One region of the Streptomyces sp. NPDC046122 genome, then DNA from elsewhere that is predicted to be linked to it. Evidence: riboswitches for the same ligand, from Rfam matches in the RefSeq annotation. Region 1 holds a riboswitch; each other region holds the start of a gene.

What was found. Region 1 has a riboswitch for cyclic di-AMP ahead of AC07FK_RS04410 (M23 family metallopeptidase). Riboswitches for the same ligand answer to the same signal wherever they lie in the genome.
Region 2: it holds a riboswitch for cyclic di-AMP, as region 1 does, so the genes downstream of both, AC07FK_RS10620 (LysM peptidoglycan-binding domain-containing protein) here and AC07FK_RS04410 (M23 family metallopeptidase) in region 1, are expected to answer to the same signal.
Region 3: it holds a riboswitch for cyclic di-AMP, as region 1 does, so the genes downstream of both, AC07FK_RS18250 (M23 family metallopeptidase) here and AC07FK_RS04410 (M23 family metallopeptidase) in region 1, are expected to answer to the same signal.
Region 4: it holds a riboswitch for cyclic di-AMP, as region 1 does, so the genes downstream of both, AC07FK_RS20185 (transglycosylase family protein) here and AC07FK_RS04410 (M23 family metallopeptidase) in region 1, are expected to answer to the same signal.

The regions. Positions count from the first base shown of each region.
Region 1 covers NZ_JBWKLQ010000001.1:1,021,787-1,025,054, forward strand. Annotated here, with positions in the region: gene AC07FK_RS04405 (GntR family transcriptional regulator) at 127-822, opposite strand; gene AC07FK_RS04410 (M23 family metallopeptidase) at 1,001-1,822, opposite strand; cyclic di-AMP (ydaO/yuaA leader) riboswitch at 1,836-1,998, opposite strand; gene AC07FK_RS04415 (M16 family metallopeptidase) at 2,219-3,268, opposite strand, start outside.
Region 2 covers NZ_JBWKLQ010000003.1:288,466-291,733, forward strand. Annotated here, with positions in the region: gene AC07FK_RS10615 (SpoIIE family protein phosphatase) at 1-1,256, opposite strand, end outside; gene AC07FK_RS10620 (LysM peptidoglycan-binding domain-containing protein) at 1,360-2,100, opposite strand; cyclic di-AMP (ydaO/yuaA leader) riboswitch at 2,105-2,266, opposite strand; gene AC07FK_RS10625 (SDR family NAD(P)-dependent oxidoreductase) at 2,727-3,268, shown strand, end outside.
Region 3 covers NZ_JBWKLQ010000006.1:33,780-37,047, reverse strand. Annotated here, with positions in the region: gene AC07FK_RS18255 (tyrosine-protein phosphatase) at 1-696, opposite strand, end outside; cyclic di-AMP (ydaO/yuaA leader) riboswitch at 1,157-1,326, shown strand; gene AC07FK_RS18250 (M23 family metallopeptidase) at 1,329-2,264, shown strand; gene AC07FK_RS18245 (SGNH/GDSL hydrolase family protein) at 2,450-3,241, shown strand; gene AC07FK_RS18240 (STM4011 family radical SAM protein) at 3,194-3,268, opposite strand, start outside.
Region 4 covers NZ_JBWKLQ010000007.1:87,487-90,754, reverse strand. Annotated here, with positions in the region: gene AC07FK_RS20195 (cytochrome P450 family protein) at 1-527, shown strand, start outside; gene AC07FK_RS20190 (transglycosylase family protein) at 640-1,605, shown strand; cyclic di-AMP (ydaO/yuaA leader) riboswitch at 1,874-2,044, shown strand; gene AC07FK_RS20185 (transglycosylase family protein) at 2,048-2,746, shown strand; gene eno (phosphopyruvate hydratase) at 3,028-3,268, shown strand, end outside.

The DNA of each region.
Region 1 (3,268 bases):
GACCGCGGCTTCTTTCTGTTTTGCACGCGGACGGCCACACACATCCGCACGCCGCGGTATTCCAGTGAATTCGGACAGCAGAAAAAGCCCCGCGAATTCGCCCTCTTTTTATATACGGCGCGGCTGTTAAAGGCGGCCACTCACCGTGTTTACGTCATGTTGCGAAGTCCTCACGCCTGCGCGCCCGCGTTCGCGCCCGGTGCGACGCAGCCGGTGCGAGGCCACCGCGCGTTCGGCGTGCAGGGCCGTCAGCGCGCGGGCCCGTTCCGCGTCGCCGCGCGCCACGGCGTCGACGATGGCCCCGTGCTCCGCCCACGCCTCCGCGGGACGCGCGGGCTGCTCGACGGCGTACATCCAGGCGATCTTGTGTCTGAGCTGGGTGAGCAGGGCCGTGAGGCCGGGGCTGCCCGACGCCTGGGCGAGCGTCTCGTGGAACCAGCCGCCCAGCGCCCGCAGATCCTCGCCCTCTCCCCGGCGCGCCCGCTCCTGCCCGAGTCTGACCAGGCCGCGCAGCACCTTGAGGTGGGCCTCGGTACGCCGCTGGGCGGCACGGGCCGCGCCCAGCGGTTCGAGGAGCGTGCGCACCTCCAGGAGGTCGGCGGCCTCCTGCTCGGTGGGCTCGGCCACGCAGGCGCCGGCGTGCCGGCGGGTGGTGACGAACCCTTCGGACTCCAGCGTGCGCAGCGCCTCGCGCACCGGGACGCGCGAGACGCCGTAACGGCGCGCGAGGAGCTCTTCGGTGAGCCTGGCGCCGCGCGGGAACACACCGGAAACGATGTCGTCACGGATTGCCGTGCATACCGATTGCGCGGGAATGCGCATGACCGAACCTCCGCCTTTGATCCCCGCACAACGCGGTCGACCGACGCCTTTTCGGTGACTCTATTGCAGCATTCCGCATTTTCCGACGGGCGCCGTAATTCAGGGACGGCTTTTGGACACGCGCAAGGCCCCGGCGGGGAAGCCGGGGCCTTGCGTACGAGCGGACGGACCGGACGCGTCAGACGCTCACGCCGTGGGCGCGCAGGTACGCGACCGGGTCCATGTCGGAGCCGTACTCGGGGGACGTACGGGCCTCGAAGTGCAGGTGGGGGCCCGTCGAGTTGCCGGTCGAGCCCGAGAGGCCGATCTGCTGGCCGGAGGTGACGGCTTGGCCGACGGAGACGCCGAGGGAGGAGAGGTGGCCGTACTGCGTGTACGTGCCGTCGTTCATCCGGATCACGATGTTGTTGCCGTACGCCCCGCCCCAGCCGGCCTCGACGACGGTGCCCGCACCGACGGCGACGACGGAACTGCCGGACGCGGCACGGAAGTCGACGCCGGAGTGACTGCCGGAGGACCAGAGGTTGCCGCCGGTCTTGTAGCCGGTGGTGACGACGGAGCCGGCGATCGGGAGGGTGTAGGCGTTCAGGCGCTTGCGCTCCGCCTCACGGGCGGCGCGCTCCTTGGCCGCGCGCTCCTCGCGCTCCTTCTTGGCCCGCGCCTCGGCCTCCGCCTTGGCTCTCGCCTCCGCCTTGCGCTTCGCCTCGGCCTTGCGCTCGGCCTCGGCCTTGCGCGCGGCCTCCGCCTTGACGGCGGCACGCTTCTGCTGGTCGGCCTGGGCCGCTATCTGGTCCGCGAGGGAGTCGCCGATGACGATGGCCTGGGTCAGGCCGGTGTCCTGGACGGCCTGGGCCGCGTCGCCGTCGGCGGCGAGGGCCGGAGAGGTCAGACCTCCGATGACGCCGGTGGTCGCGAGTGCGGCGACGCCGGCCATGTTCGCGCTCTTGCGCGTCAGGCGGCTCGGACGACGGTGCTTCCCGGTGGCACGGGTGAACGCCATGGAGTGGCTGGTCCTTTCCTTCCTTCTCGCCTACCGGGTTAGCTGACGGGTTCGGAGCAGGAAGGTCTCCTACGGACCCCTCCGCACCTGCGAAGGACGTCCGATTCACCCCAGGGACTGCGTGGGTCCCCGGCTCCCCAGGCTCGCGCCTGACGGGGACTCGGCGATGACTGTCCGGTGCCGCGGATGCGGCTCACTGCTGACGGACAGCCGGACAGACGCTAAACGGGTCATCTTTTAATCACCAAACAGACACGGCGTTTTGTAACGCACCCCACAGGCCAGACAGGCAACCTCCGCAACAAAACGGACATAAGAGAAGGACCCCGGCGGCCTCTCGAATACCGGGGTCCCACTTTGCCCCTCTTCAGGGCGGATCGAGCAGGCGGTTCGGGCTCAGCCGCTGACCACCTTCACCTCACCGATGCCGAGCGCCCTGACGGGCTCCTCGATCCGCGAGGCGTCACCCACGAGGACCGTGACCAGGCGGTCCTGCGGGAAGGCGCTGACGACCGCAGCGGTCGCCTCCACGGTGCCCGTCTCCGCGAGACGGGTGTACAGCTGGGCCTGGAAGTCGTCCGGCAGGTGCTGCTCGACCTGGTCCGCGAGCGTGCCCGCGACGGCCGCCGCCGTCTCGTACTTGAGCGGCGCGACCCCGACGAGGTTCTGTACGGCGACGTCCCGCTCGGCGTCGGTGAGGCCCTCGGCCGCGAGGGTGCGCAGCACCTTCCAGAGGTCTTCGAGCGCCGGGCCGGTGGACTCCGTGTCCACCGAGCCGCTGATCGCCAGCATCGAGGCGCCCGACCCGTCCGGCGCGGAGCGCAGCACCTGCCCGAAGGCGCGCACGCCGTACGTGTAGCCCTTCTCCTCGCGCAGGACGCGGTCCAGGCGGGAGGTGAGCGTGCCGCCCAGGCAGTACGTGCCGAGGACCTGCGCCGGCCACACGCGGTCGTGCCGGTCGGGGCCGATCCGGCCGATCAGCAGCTGCGTCTGGACCGCGCCGGGGCGGTCCACGACGACCACCCGGCCGGTGTCGTCGGCGACCACCGGCGGCACGGGACGCGGCTCGGAGTTGTCGCCCTTCCACGCGCCCAGGGTGTCCGCCAGGATCGCGTCCAGGTCGGTGCCCTCCAGGTCGCCGACGATCACGGCGGTGGCGGTCGCGGGGCGCACGTGCGCGGCGTAGAAGCCCTTCACGGCGGCGGCGTCGATGCGCCCCACCGTCTCCTCGGTGCCCTGGCGCGGCCGCGACATGCGCGAGGTCGCCGGGAAGAGCTCCTTGGAGAGCTGCTTGGCGGCGCGGCGGGACGGGTTGGCCGTCTCGTGCGGGATCTCGTCGAGCCGGTTGGCCACCAGGCGCTCGACCTCGCCGTCCGCGAAGGCGGGGGCGCGCAGCGCGTCGGCGAGCAGGCCGAGCGCCTTGGGCAGCCGGGAGACGGGGACCTC
Region 2 (3,268 bases), on a different contig from region 1:
TGGAAGGGGCGGTCGGCGGGCCCGCCGACCACCGCGGCGCGGCGCATCTCGGTGTGGGCGCCGTCCGGCTCCTCGCCGCGCAGTACGGGGTCCAGCAGCTCCACCGTGGCGAAATTCGAGAACCCGGGGACGGCCACCTCCGCCAGTTCCTCGGCGGTGCGCACCACGTCCAGCGTGGTGCCGATCCGCACTCCCGCCTCGTACAGCAGCTTCAGGCGCTCCCGGGCGACCTCCGCCGCGCCGGTCAGCGCCCGCAGGTCCGTCGTGTCCCGGAGCGTGGCGGCGGTGCCGGGGAATCCGCCGTACGGGGCGGTCGGCCGGGTGTTGACGGCCAGCAGCCGGTCCCCGGCCAGATGGACCGCGTCGGTGACGCTGCGGCCGGAGACCAGGAGCCTGGTGATGGAGTCGTCGAGGCCCAGGTCGGTGATGTGGCGCCCCTCCGCGCCGGGGGGCAGTTCGAGGAGCCTGCGCGCCTCGTCGTTGGCCAGCGTCAGCCGTCCGTCGTCGTCGACGATGAGCACGCCCTCCCGGACGGCGTGCAGAACGGCGTCATGGTGCTCGTACATCCGGGTCATCTCGGTCGGCCCGAGGCCGTGCGTCTGTCGCCGCAGACGCCTGCTCACCAGGACGGCGCTGCCGGTGGCCAGAGCGAGGGCGGCGGCCCCGGAACCGAGGAGCATCGGCAGATGGCGGTCGACGGCGTCCCCGACGTTGTCGATCGTCACACCGGCTGCGACCAGCCCGACGACGGTGCCGGCGGTGTCGGTGACGGGGACGACGGCCCGCGCCGCGTCGTTGGGGGCGCCCTCGAAGATCTCCGTGAAGGGCTTTCCGGCCGTGGCCCGGTCGACGCCCTCGGCGCGCCCGCCGACCAGCGTCGGGTCGGTGTCGGCCAGCCGGGTGCCGTCCGGGCTCATCACCGCTATGAAGTCCACCCCCGAACCCCGCTGGGCTGCTTCCACGTGTGCGCGCAGCGCGGACGTGGGATCGGGGGAGCGCAGCGCCTCGACGGTGCCGGGGGCGTCCGCGAAGGCCTCCGCGGTGGCGAGCGAGCGGTTACGGGCGTCCTGCTCGCTGTCGTTGCGCGTCTGGAACGCGAGCGCGACCACGGCGGCCGTGATGAGCAGCACGGCGACGACGATCTGGAGGACGAGCACCTGACCGGCGGCGCTGCGTACCTCCAGCCGGGAACGCACCCCTCGCCGAGACGAGCGCGGTGACCCGACACCCCTGGGTCGTCCGGGACGTCCGCTCATGACCCATTTTTAGCATTTTGTGCGAATTGTCGGGCGTGCAATTGGTCTGCCTGCCCCGGCGAGGCGCCCGCAAGGGTCTCGCCGGGGCAGGCAGCGGGTTCTTCTAGTACGGGCCGTTCACGTTGTCGATCGAGCCGTACCGGTCGGCGGCGTAGTTGCACGCGGCGGTGATGTTGGCGACCGGGTCGTAGCTGTCCATCGAGGTGCCGGGCACGTGGTAGGCCGCGAAGGTGGGCGCGATGACCTGGAGCAGGCCCTTGGACGGCGTACCGGCCACGGCGTTGGAGTCCCAGTTGTTGATGGCCCTCGGGTTGCCCGACGACTCGCGCATGATGTTGCGGTGGATGCCCTCGTACGTGCCGGGGATGCCGTGCTTGGCCATGATGGCCAGCGACTCCTTGATCCAGCCGTCCAGGTCGTTCGTGTACGCCGTGGTCTCGGCCACGGCGGCACGGGCCTGCGAGCGGTCGGCGCGCTCGGCGGCCGGAGTGGGCTTGGCCTTGGGCTTCGCGGGCGCCTTGGCCTTCGCGCCGATCGTCAGCTCGAGGCCGGGGTGGATCAGCGAGGGCTTGTCGCCGATGACCGAGCGGTTGTCCTCGTACAGCTCTTTCCAGCCGCTCAGCGAGTGGGCGTCGGCGATCTTGGAAAGGGAGTCACCCGCGACCACGGTGTAGGTCTTGGGGGCGGCCTTCGCGGCGGCCGGGGCGGCGGCGGGCTGCGCCGCGCCCGCGGTGGTCGCGCCCAGCAGGGGCAGGATCAGCGCGGCGCCACCGGTGCCGGCGGCGATGAAGCCGCGGCGGAGCGATCTGACCTGGGAACGGCGGTGCTTACCCTTCGAGGGCATGACGAATTCCTCTCCGTCGCCTGCGAGGTGAGCTGTCGGGTTCGGGCTGGAGATGCCCGGTCGCACAGTCCGTGCGACTTCACCCCGAGCCGTTCCGGATTCCCGGATCGGCGGCTTACCTGGGTCCCCCGCTCCTGCCGTACGTGAGTGTGAGTGGGTTTGGATTCCGGACGGCGGCAGGATTCGGCGGTCCACCCGGATTGGGGGTGACCGTAAGCGAGAGGGGCCGGGAAGAACAAGCCCCGCATTCGCCGGAGCAATCGCAGCGCGTATCGGGGGCGTGGGAACTCCTGTCACTGTGCGTGGGCGGAAAACCCAACTTTCTTTCTGCGGACAGGAACTGACGATCGGCCGAACTTCCGCTTTCCTTCGCGGACGTGACTGGTATCACGAGCGATGGCACGCGACGGCCTTTCAGGCAAACCACCCACGTGGGTCATTTCCTGTCCGAAACGGGCATCTTGTCGGTCCAGTGAGGTGAAGGACCCTCCTGTGGAAGGGAGTTGGTGTCCCTCTGGTGGCGTCGCGGGGTGCGCCGCACTCGGTTCGGCCGAATCGGTCGCGCCAGAAGTGGGGCAAAAAGGAGCAGATGGATATAAAAATCTCGGGGAGGGTACCCGCTGATCATGACTGAGAACAGGAATAGGCCGCTGGCCGTCGTCACCGGTGCCTCCAGTGGAATCGGTTTCGAGCTGGCCAAGCAATTTGCGGAAAACGGATTCGATCTCGTACTGGCTGCCGAGAATTCGGAGATCGGTGCGGCGGCGGACGGGGTGCGGGCCCTCGGAGCCGGTGTCCACGCCGTGCGGACCGATCTGGCCACCCGGGAAGGTGTCGAACACCTGCTCGGCGCCGTCGCGGCGACCGGGCGGCCCGTCGACGCCGCCGCGCTCAACGCCGGCGTCGGCCAGGGCGGAGCCTTCCTCGACACCGACGTCGAGGACGAGGCGCGCGTGATCGACCTCAACATCACCGCCACCGTGCGGCTGGCGAAGGGCCTGCTGCCGGACATGGTGGCGCGTGACCGGGGCCGCCTGCTGTTCACGTCGTCCATCGCCGCGACCGCGCCCGGGTCCTTCCACGCCGTCTACAACGCCACCAAGTCCTTCGTGCAGTCGTTTGCCCAGGCGCTGGGGGACGAACTCAGGGGCACCGGTGTGACGGTCAC
Region 3 (3,268 bases), on a different contig from region 1:
CTCCGCGCGGGCCTCGAAGAGCGGACTGAGCAGCTCCATGACCTCGGGGGACATCGCGGCCGGCGAGTCGTCGCTGCGGCGGACCTTGTAGCGGCGGCGCGGGTCGTTCGACTTCAGGTAGTCCGCCTCGATCGCCTCGCGCTCGACGCCGATCGCCAGCAGGGTCACGGCTATCGACAGGCCCGCGCGGTCCTTGCCCGCCGCACAGTGCATCAGCGCGGGCACGCTGTCCTCGGCGAGGGCGTGCAGCACCTGGCTGTGCTCGGCCGTACGCTCCTTGATGATCACCCGGTACGTCGCCGACATCCGGTCCGCGGCCTTGCCGTCCGCGAGGATCTCGCGCAGCTCGTCGAGGTTCCCGTCGCGGACCATCTTCCAGAACACGGCGCCGTCGGCCGGGTCGGTCAGCGGCAGGTTCACGTTGCGCACGCCGGGCAGCTCGACGTCCGGGCCCTCCAGCTTCTGGTCGGCCTCGTTGCGGAAGTCGAAGACCGTGTGGAGGCCCAGCGAGCCGAGGAACGCCGCGTCCGCCGCGGTGGCGTGCGCCAGATGACCGCTGCGGAACAGCACGCCGTGCCGGACCCGCCGCCCGTCCACCGTCGGCAGTCCGCCCACGTCGCGGAAGTTGCGCACCGAGGCGAGCTCCGGCTCCGACGCGGCCTGGACCGGGGGGACTTGCGGCAGCTGCTGTGTCACGTGGGCTCCTGAAGTCTGCCGTCGGCGCTGCTCGCCGACTTCGGCGCGTTTCGACGATACGACACGGGTTCCCGGGGCAATCATCTCCGCGGACAAATGCCTCGGGGCGGGCAGGGGCGGCGCGGCCGCATGACGGTCTTACGCACCTAAGACCACCCGTAACTCACTCTTGGGGTGAAACGGACTATTACGGGTCAACTCACCCTGTGGCCAGGGGGAATGGTGACACCTCTGGTGAGCAGGATCATATTCGTGACGGTGCGTGGCGAAGCGCCGTGGGCGCATGCCAGTTCACAGGCGGGGCGCAAAGATCCGTAATCCACGCAGGGTGACGGGAATTGGGTCGTGCATTCCCCTACTGCAATCGCGCGGTGAATGGACCGGCTTGTACGGGGGAGCCGCGTCGGCTTACGGTCACCGTCAATCCGGGTGGACCGCCGAATCCTGCCACCTCCCGGAATCCGCACTCACACTCACTCACGCGTGGCAGGAGCGGGGGAACCAGGTAAGTACGCCGGCAACCGGAACTACCACTTCCGGAAACCGGCTTTGGGGTGAAGTCGCGCCAGCGGCCGGACATCTCCAGTCCGAACCCGACAGCTCACCTCGTAGGCGCCGGAGAGGAATGTTCCATGCCCGCAAAGGGTAAGCACCGCCGCCCGAGGTCCAACCCGCTCACCCGCGGTTTCGTCGCCGCCGGTACGGGCGGAGCCGTACTCGCCCTGCCCCTCATCGCCGCCACCGGCGCCAACGCCGCCGAGAAGGCTGCCCCGGCCACCACGGCCGCGGGCAAGGCCGCCGCCCCGGCCGCCGCCGAGAAGGCGACGCCGAAGAAGAAGGCGTCCACCCGGACGTACTCCGTGGTCTCCGGCGACTACCTGTCGAAGATCGCCGACGAGCAGGACGTGCGGGGCGGCTGGCAGAAGCTGTACGAGGACAACCGCGAGGTCGTCGGCGGCAATCCCTCGCTGATCCTGCCGGGCATGAAGCTCACCATCGGCGCGAAGGCGGACGCCCCGGCGAAGGCGGCCCCCGCGAAGCCCGCCCCCGCGAAGGCCGAGCGCCCGGCGGCCAAGCCCGCGCCCGCCGCCCCGAAGGCCGCCCCCAAGGCCGAGGCGCAGACCGAGACCCAGAAGCCCGCCTCGACCACGCGGAACACCGGCTCCGGGTTCACCTCCCCGGTCGCCGCGGGTGTCACCACCCCGTACCGCATGGCCGGCGGCAGCTGGTCCAGCGGCTACCACACGGGTGTCGACTTCGCCGCGTCCAGCGGTACCCCGGTCAAGGCGGTCGGCGCCGGCACCGTCGTCTCCGCGGGCTGGAGCGGCGCGTACGGCAACGAGGTCGTCATCAAGCACGAGGACGGCCGGTACTCGCAGTACGCCCACCTCTCCTCGCTGTCCGTCTCCGCCGGTCAGAGCGTCGGCGGCGGCACGCAGATCGGCCTCTCCGGCAGCACGGGCAACTCCACCGGCCCGCACCTGCACTTCGAGATCCGGACCGGCCCGAGCTACGGCTCGGACGTCGACCCGCTGGCCTACCTCCGCGGCCACGGCGTCACCATCTGACGCTTCACTCCGTCAGGGCACTTCCGTACGCCCCCTTTGCCGTCACACGCGACGGCAAAGGGGGCGTACGCGCATTGCGGGTCTATTCCGAGTTGGGTGAATCTTGACCGGTGTCTTATATCACCCCCCGTCAACCCCTCCCTACGGTGGCGTAGGTCACTCGCTCCAGTGAAGGATGTACCGACGTGGCAGACGATTCGAGATCATTCAGTGCAGGCACCATCGGGTCGTACGCGGCGATCGGCGACAGCTTCACCGAAGGGGTCGGAGATCCGGGTCCCGGCGGTGCGTTCATCGGCTGGGCCGACCGGCTCGCCGTACTCCTCGACGACCGCGTCCCCGAGAACACGTTCCGCTATGCCAACCTCGCCGTACGCGGCCGGCTCCTCGACCAGATCGTGGCCGAGCAGGTCCCGCGCGCGAAGGCACTGGCTCCCGACCTGGTGAGCTTCTGCGCCGGCGGCAACGACATCCTCCGGCCGGGCAGCGACCCCGACGACGTCGCCGAGCGCTTCGAGCGGGCCGTCGCGGAGCTCACCGACGCCGTGGGCACCGTGCTGGTGACCACCGGCTTCGACACCCGCGGTGTCCCCGTCCTGCGCCACTTGCGCGGCAAGATCGCGACGTACACGGCGCACGTGCGGGCGGTCGCCGACCGGTACGACTGCCCGGTGCTCGACCTGTGGTCGCTCAAGTCCGTCCAGGACCGGCGTGCCTGGGACGGCGACCGGCTCCACCTCTCGCCCGAGGGGCACACCCGCGTCGCGCTGCGCGCCGCACAGGTGCTCGGGCTCGACGTGCCGGCCGACCCGGACCAGGCGTGGCCGCCGATGGCCCCGCGCAACTCGCTGGAGGCGCGCCGGGACAACGTCCAGTGGGCGCGGGAGCACCTGGTGCCGTGGATCGGGCGGCGGCTGCGCGGGGAGTCCTCAGGTGATCACGTCGAGGCGAAGAGGCCCGACCTGCTGCCCCTGTGAGAGGTCCGGGGGCACGCGCTCCAGGAC
Region 4 (3,268 bases), on a different contig from region 1:
TCTTCGCCGGGTTCGAGACGACGGTCAACCTCATCGGCAACGGCGTGTACGCGCTGCTGCGCAACCCGGAGCAGCGCGAGCGCCTCCAGCGCGCGCTCGCGGAGGGGGACACGGAGCTGCTGGCCACCGGCGTCGAGGAACTGCTGCGGTACGACGGGCCCGTGGAGCTCGCGACCTGGCGGTACGCCACCGAGCCGCTGGTCCTGGGAGGCCGGGACGTCGCGGCCGGCGAGCCCGTGCTCGTCGTGCTCGCCGCCGCCGACCGGGATCCCGAGCGCTTCGGCGAGCCGGACACGCTCGACCTCGCACGCCGCGACAACCCGCACCTGGGCTACGGGCACGGCATCCACTACTGCCTCGGCGCACCGCTCGCGCGGCTCGAAGGGCAGGCGGCCATCGCGACGCTGCTGCGGCGCCTGCCCGACGTGCGACTCGCGGGGGAACCCGACGATTTGCGCTGGCGCGGCGGGCTCATCATGCGCGGGTTGCGCACTCTGCCCGTGGAGTTCACGGCCGAAACCAGGTGACGCTGCGTCACTTCGAGACCTTCACGTGATCTGCGCTGCATCGACTTGTAACAAACGTTCGAGTGCCGCTACGTTCTCCGTCAACCTCAGCCGTCGCTCGAAAGGCCACCGCATGCGCTCCGGGAACGGGAGACACCGCCGCCCCCGTCAGGCTCCAGCCCTCGTCGTCGCGGCAGGAGTGACCGGATCCGCCATCGCGATCCCGTTGCTCGGCGCGAGCGGCGCGACCGCTGCCGAAGCCACGACCTGGGACCGGGTCGCCGATTGCGAGAGCGGCGGCATGTGGAGTGCCGACCTCGGCAACGGCTACTACGGCGGGCTCCAGTTCTCCCCCGAGACGTGGCAGAAGTTCGGCGGCACGGCCTACGCGCCGCGCGCCGACCTCGCCAGCCGCTCCCAGCAGATCCAGGTCGCCGAGAAGGTGCTCGCGAAGGAGGGCCCCCAGGCGTGGCCCAGTTGCGCGCTCATCTCCGGCCTGACGGAGGGTGACGACGCCGCGTCGGACGACGGCGCGACCTCCGGACCGGCCGCCGGGCCGGAGAAGGACGCGCCGGCCGCCGCGAGCCGCGACGCCTCCGACGCCCCCGCGTCCGCCGAGCCGTCGGCGGACGAGACGTCCGGGGCCGGCCGGGACGGGTCCTCCTCCGTGAAGGCGGACCGGTCCGAGGCGCCCTCGCGGGACCGGACGCCGGACGGGGACTCCGAGACCCCCGCGGCGCCGTCCGCGGCCGGAAAGGGTGCGAAGGACGAGGAGGGCGACGCTCCCGCGGTCAAGGGCAAGCACCGCGGCGAGAAGGCCCGGGAGGACGACGCGGACGTGTCCGGCGAAGCGGGCGTCGAGCGTGAATCGGGCCGCCACGCCTCCCGGGGTGACGGAGCGACACGTGACGCCGCCACGGCGGAGGGCGGAGCGCGCGCGGACGGCAGCTACACCGTCCGTACCGGCGACAACCTCTCGGCCATCGCCGACGCCCACGAGGTGCGCGGCGGCTGGACGGCGCTCTACAACGCCAACGAGGAGACGGTCGGGACCGACCCGGACCTGATCCTCCCTGGCCAGAGCCTCGATCTGGGCTGATTTCGGGGGGTAGTTCGGGTCGCTATGTCCCGATTGGAGCAAGTGAGACAAGGGTCTCTTTGCCTCAACTCACGTCCGCGGCCCGGACGATCCCGCCCTCTCGCCCCTGACCTGCACGGATATGGGCGGGGTGAAGGGCGGGAAGGGTGATTTCTCCCTGATGAGCCTTTTTGAACATCACGGGCTCATGTGTTTACCGTCGAACCGCTCGCCACCGCGGGCCCCGTCGACCGCCACGCCGAATCCTGCCGGCGGCCGGGGGGAACCGACGCGTAAAGCGCCGTAGGCAGGAGCGGGGGACCCAGGTAGGCGCCGGGCCCGTACGTCGGAAGACGAACGGAACCGGCTTGGGGTTAAGCCGCGCGACCCAGGTCGCGCGCCGGGCACTCACTTGGCCCGAACCCGACAGCTCACCTCGTAGGCGTCGGTGAGGAGATGTCGCATGCTGTTTTCCGGCAAGGCCAAGCACCGCCGCCCGTCGAAGGCCACTCGTGTCGCCACGCTCGTCGGCATCACCGGCGCCGCTGTCGCCGTCCCGCTGATGGGCGCCACGTCGGCCTCCGCGGCCTCCGTCGAGACCTGGGACGCCGTCGCCCAGTGCGAGTCCGGCGGCAACTGGTCCATCAACACGGGCAACGGCTACTACGGCGGCCTGCAGTTCTCCGCCTCCAGCTGGGCCGCCGCCGGCGGCACGCAGTACGCCCCGACCGCCGACAAGGCGTCCAAGGCGCAGCAGATCGCCACCGCCGAGAAGCTCCTCGACATGCAGGGCCCGGGCGCCTGGGCCTGCGCCGGCGCCGGCGGCCTGACCAACGACGGCGTCGACCCGGGTGTCGACACCTCCGGTTCCTCCTCCGCGCAGCAGGAGCAGCCGAAGCAGCAGGCCGCGCCGCGCGCCGCCGAGCAGCCCGCCTCGCGCAGCGAGGTCCGCACCGCGCCCAAGGCCGCCGAGCAGCCCGCCGCGCCGAAGTCCTTCGAGAAGGGCGACGGCGAGTACAAGGTGAAGTCCGGCGACACCCTCGGCAAGATCGCTGAGAAGAAGAAGGTCAAGGGTGGCTGGGAGAAGCTCTTCGAGCTGAACAAGGACATCGTCGACGACGCCGATGTCATCTACGTGGGCCAGCAGCTCCACCTGAGCTGACCCGAGCTCACACCCCGAGCACCCCGGCCCGGCGCGTTTCCCCCGTACGCGCCGGGCCGGGGTTTCGTCTTCGTGCGGGCCCCCGGACCAGGCGGTGTTACTGCCCGGTAGGCCCGGTGTGCCGGAAGTCGGGCACAGAGTTACGTCCGCTATTGCGGGCATTCGCGGCTCTTCTCGTCCCAGGGGGCGGGCGAACGGCCGACCGACGCCCCCGAGCCGGTTAGGCTCTTGTCGCAAGGCCAAAGTGACCCTGCACCCCTAGCGTCACATCCCAGAAGGAGATGCTCGTGCCGTCCATCGACGTCGTCGTAGCCCGGGAAATCCTGGACTCCCGAGGCAACCCCACGGTCGAGGTCGAGGTCGGCCTCGACGACGGCAGCACGGGTCGTGCTGCCGTTCCGTCCGGTGCCTCCACCGGAGCGTTCGAGGCCATCGAGCTTCGCGACGGTGACCCGAACCGCTACCAGGGCAAGGGTGTCGAGAAGGCCGTCCTCGCCGTCATCGAGCAGATCGGCCCGGAGC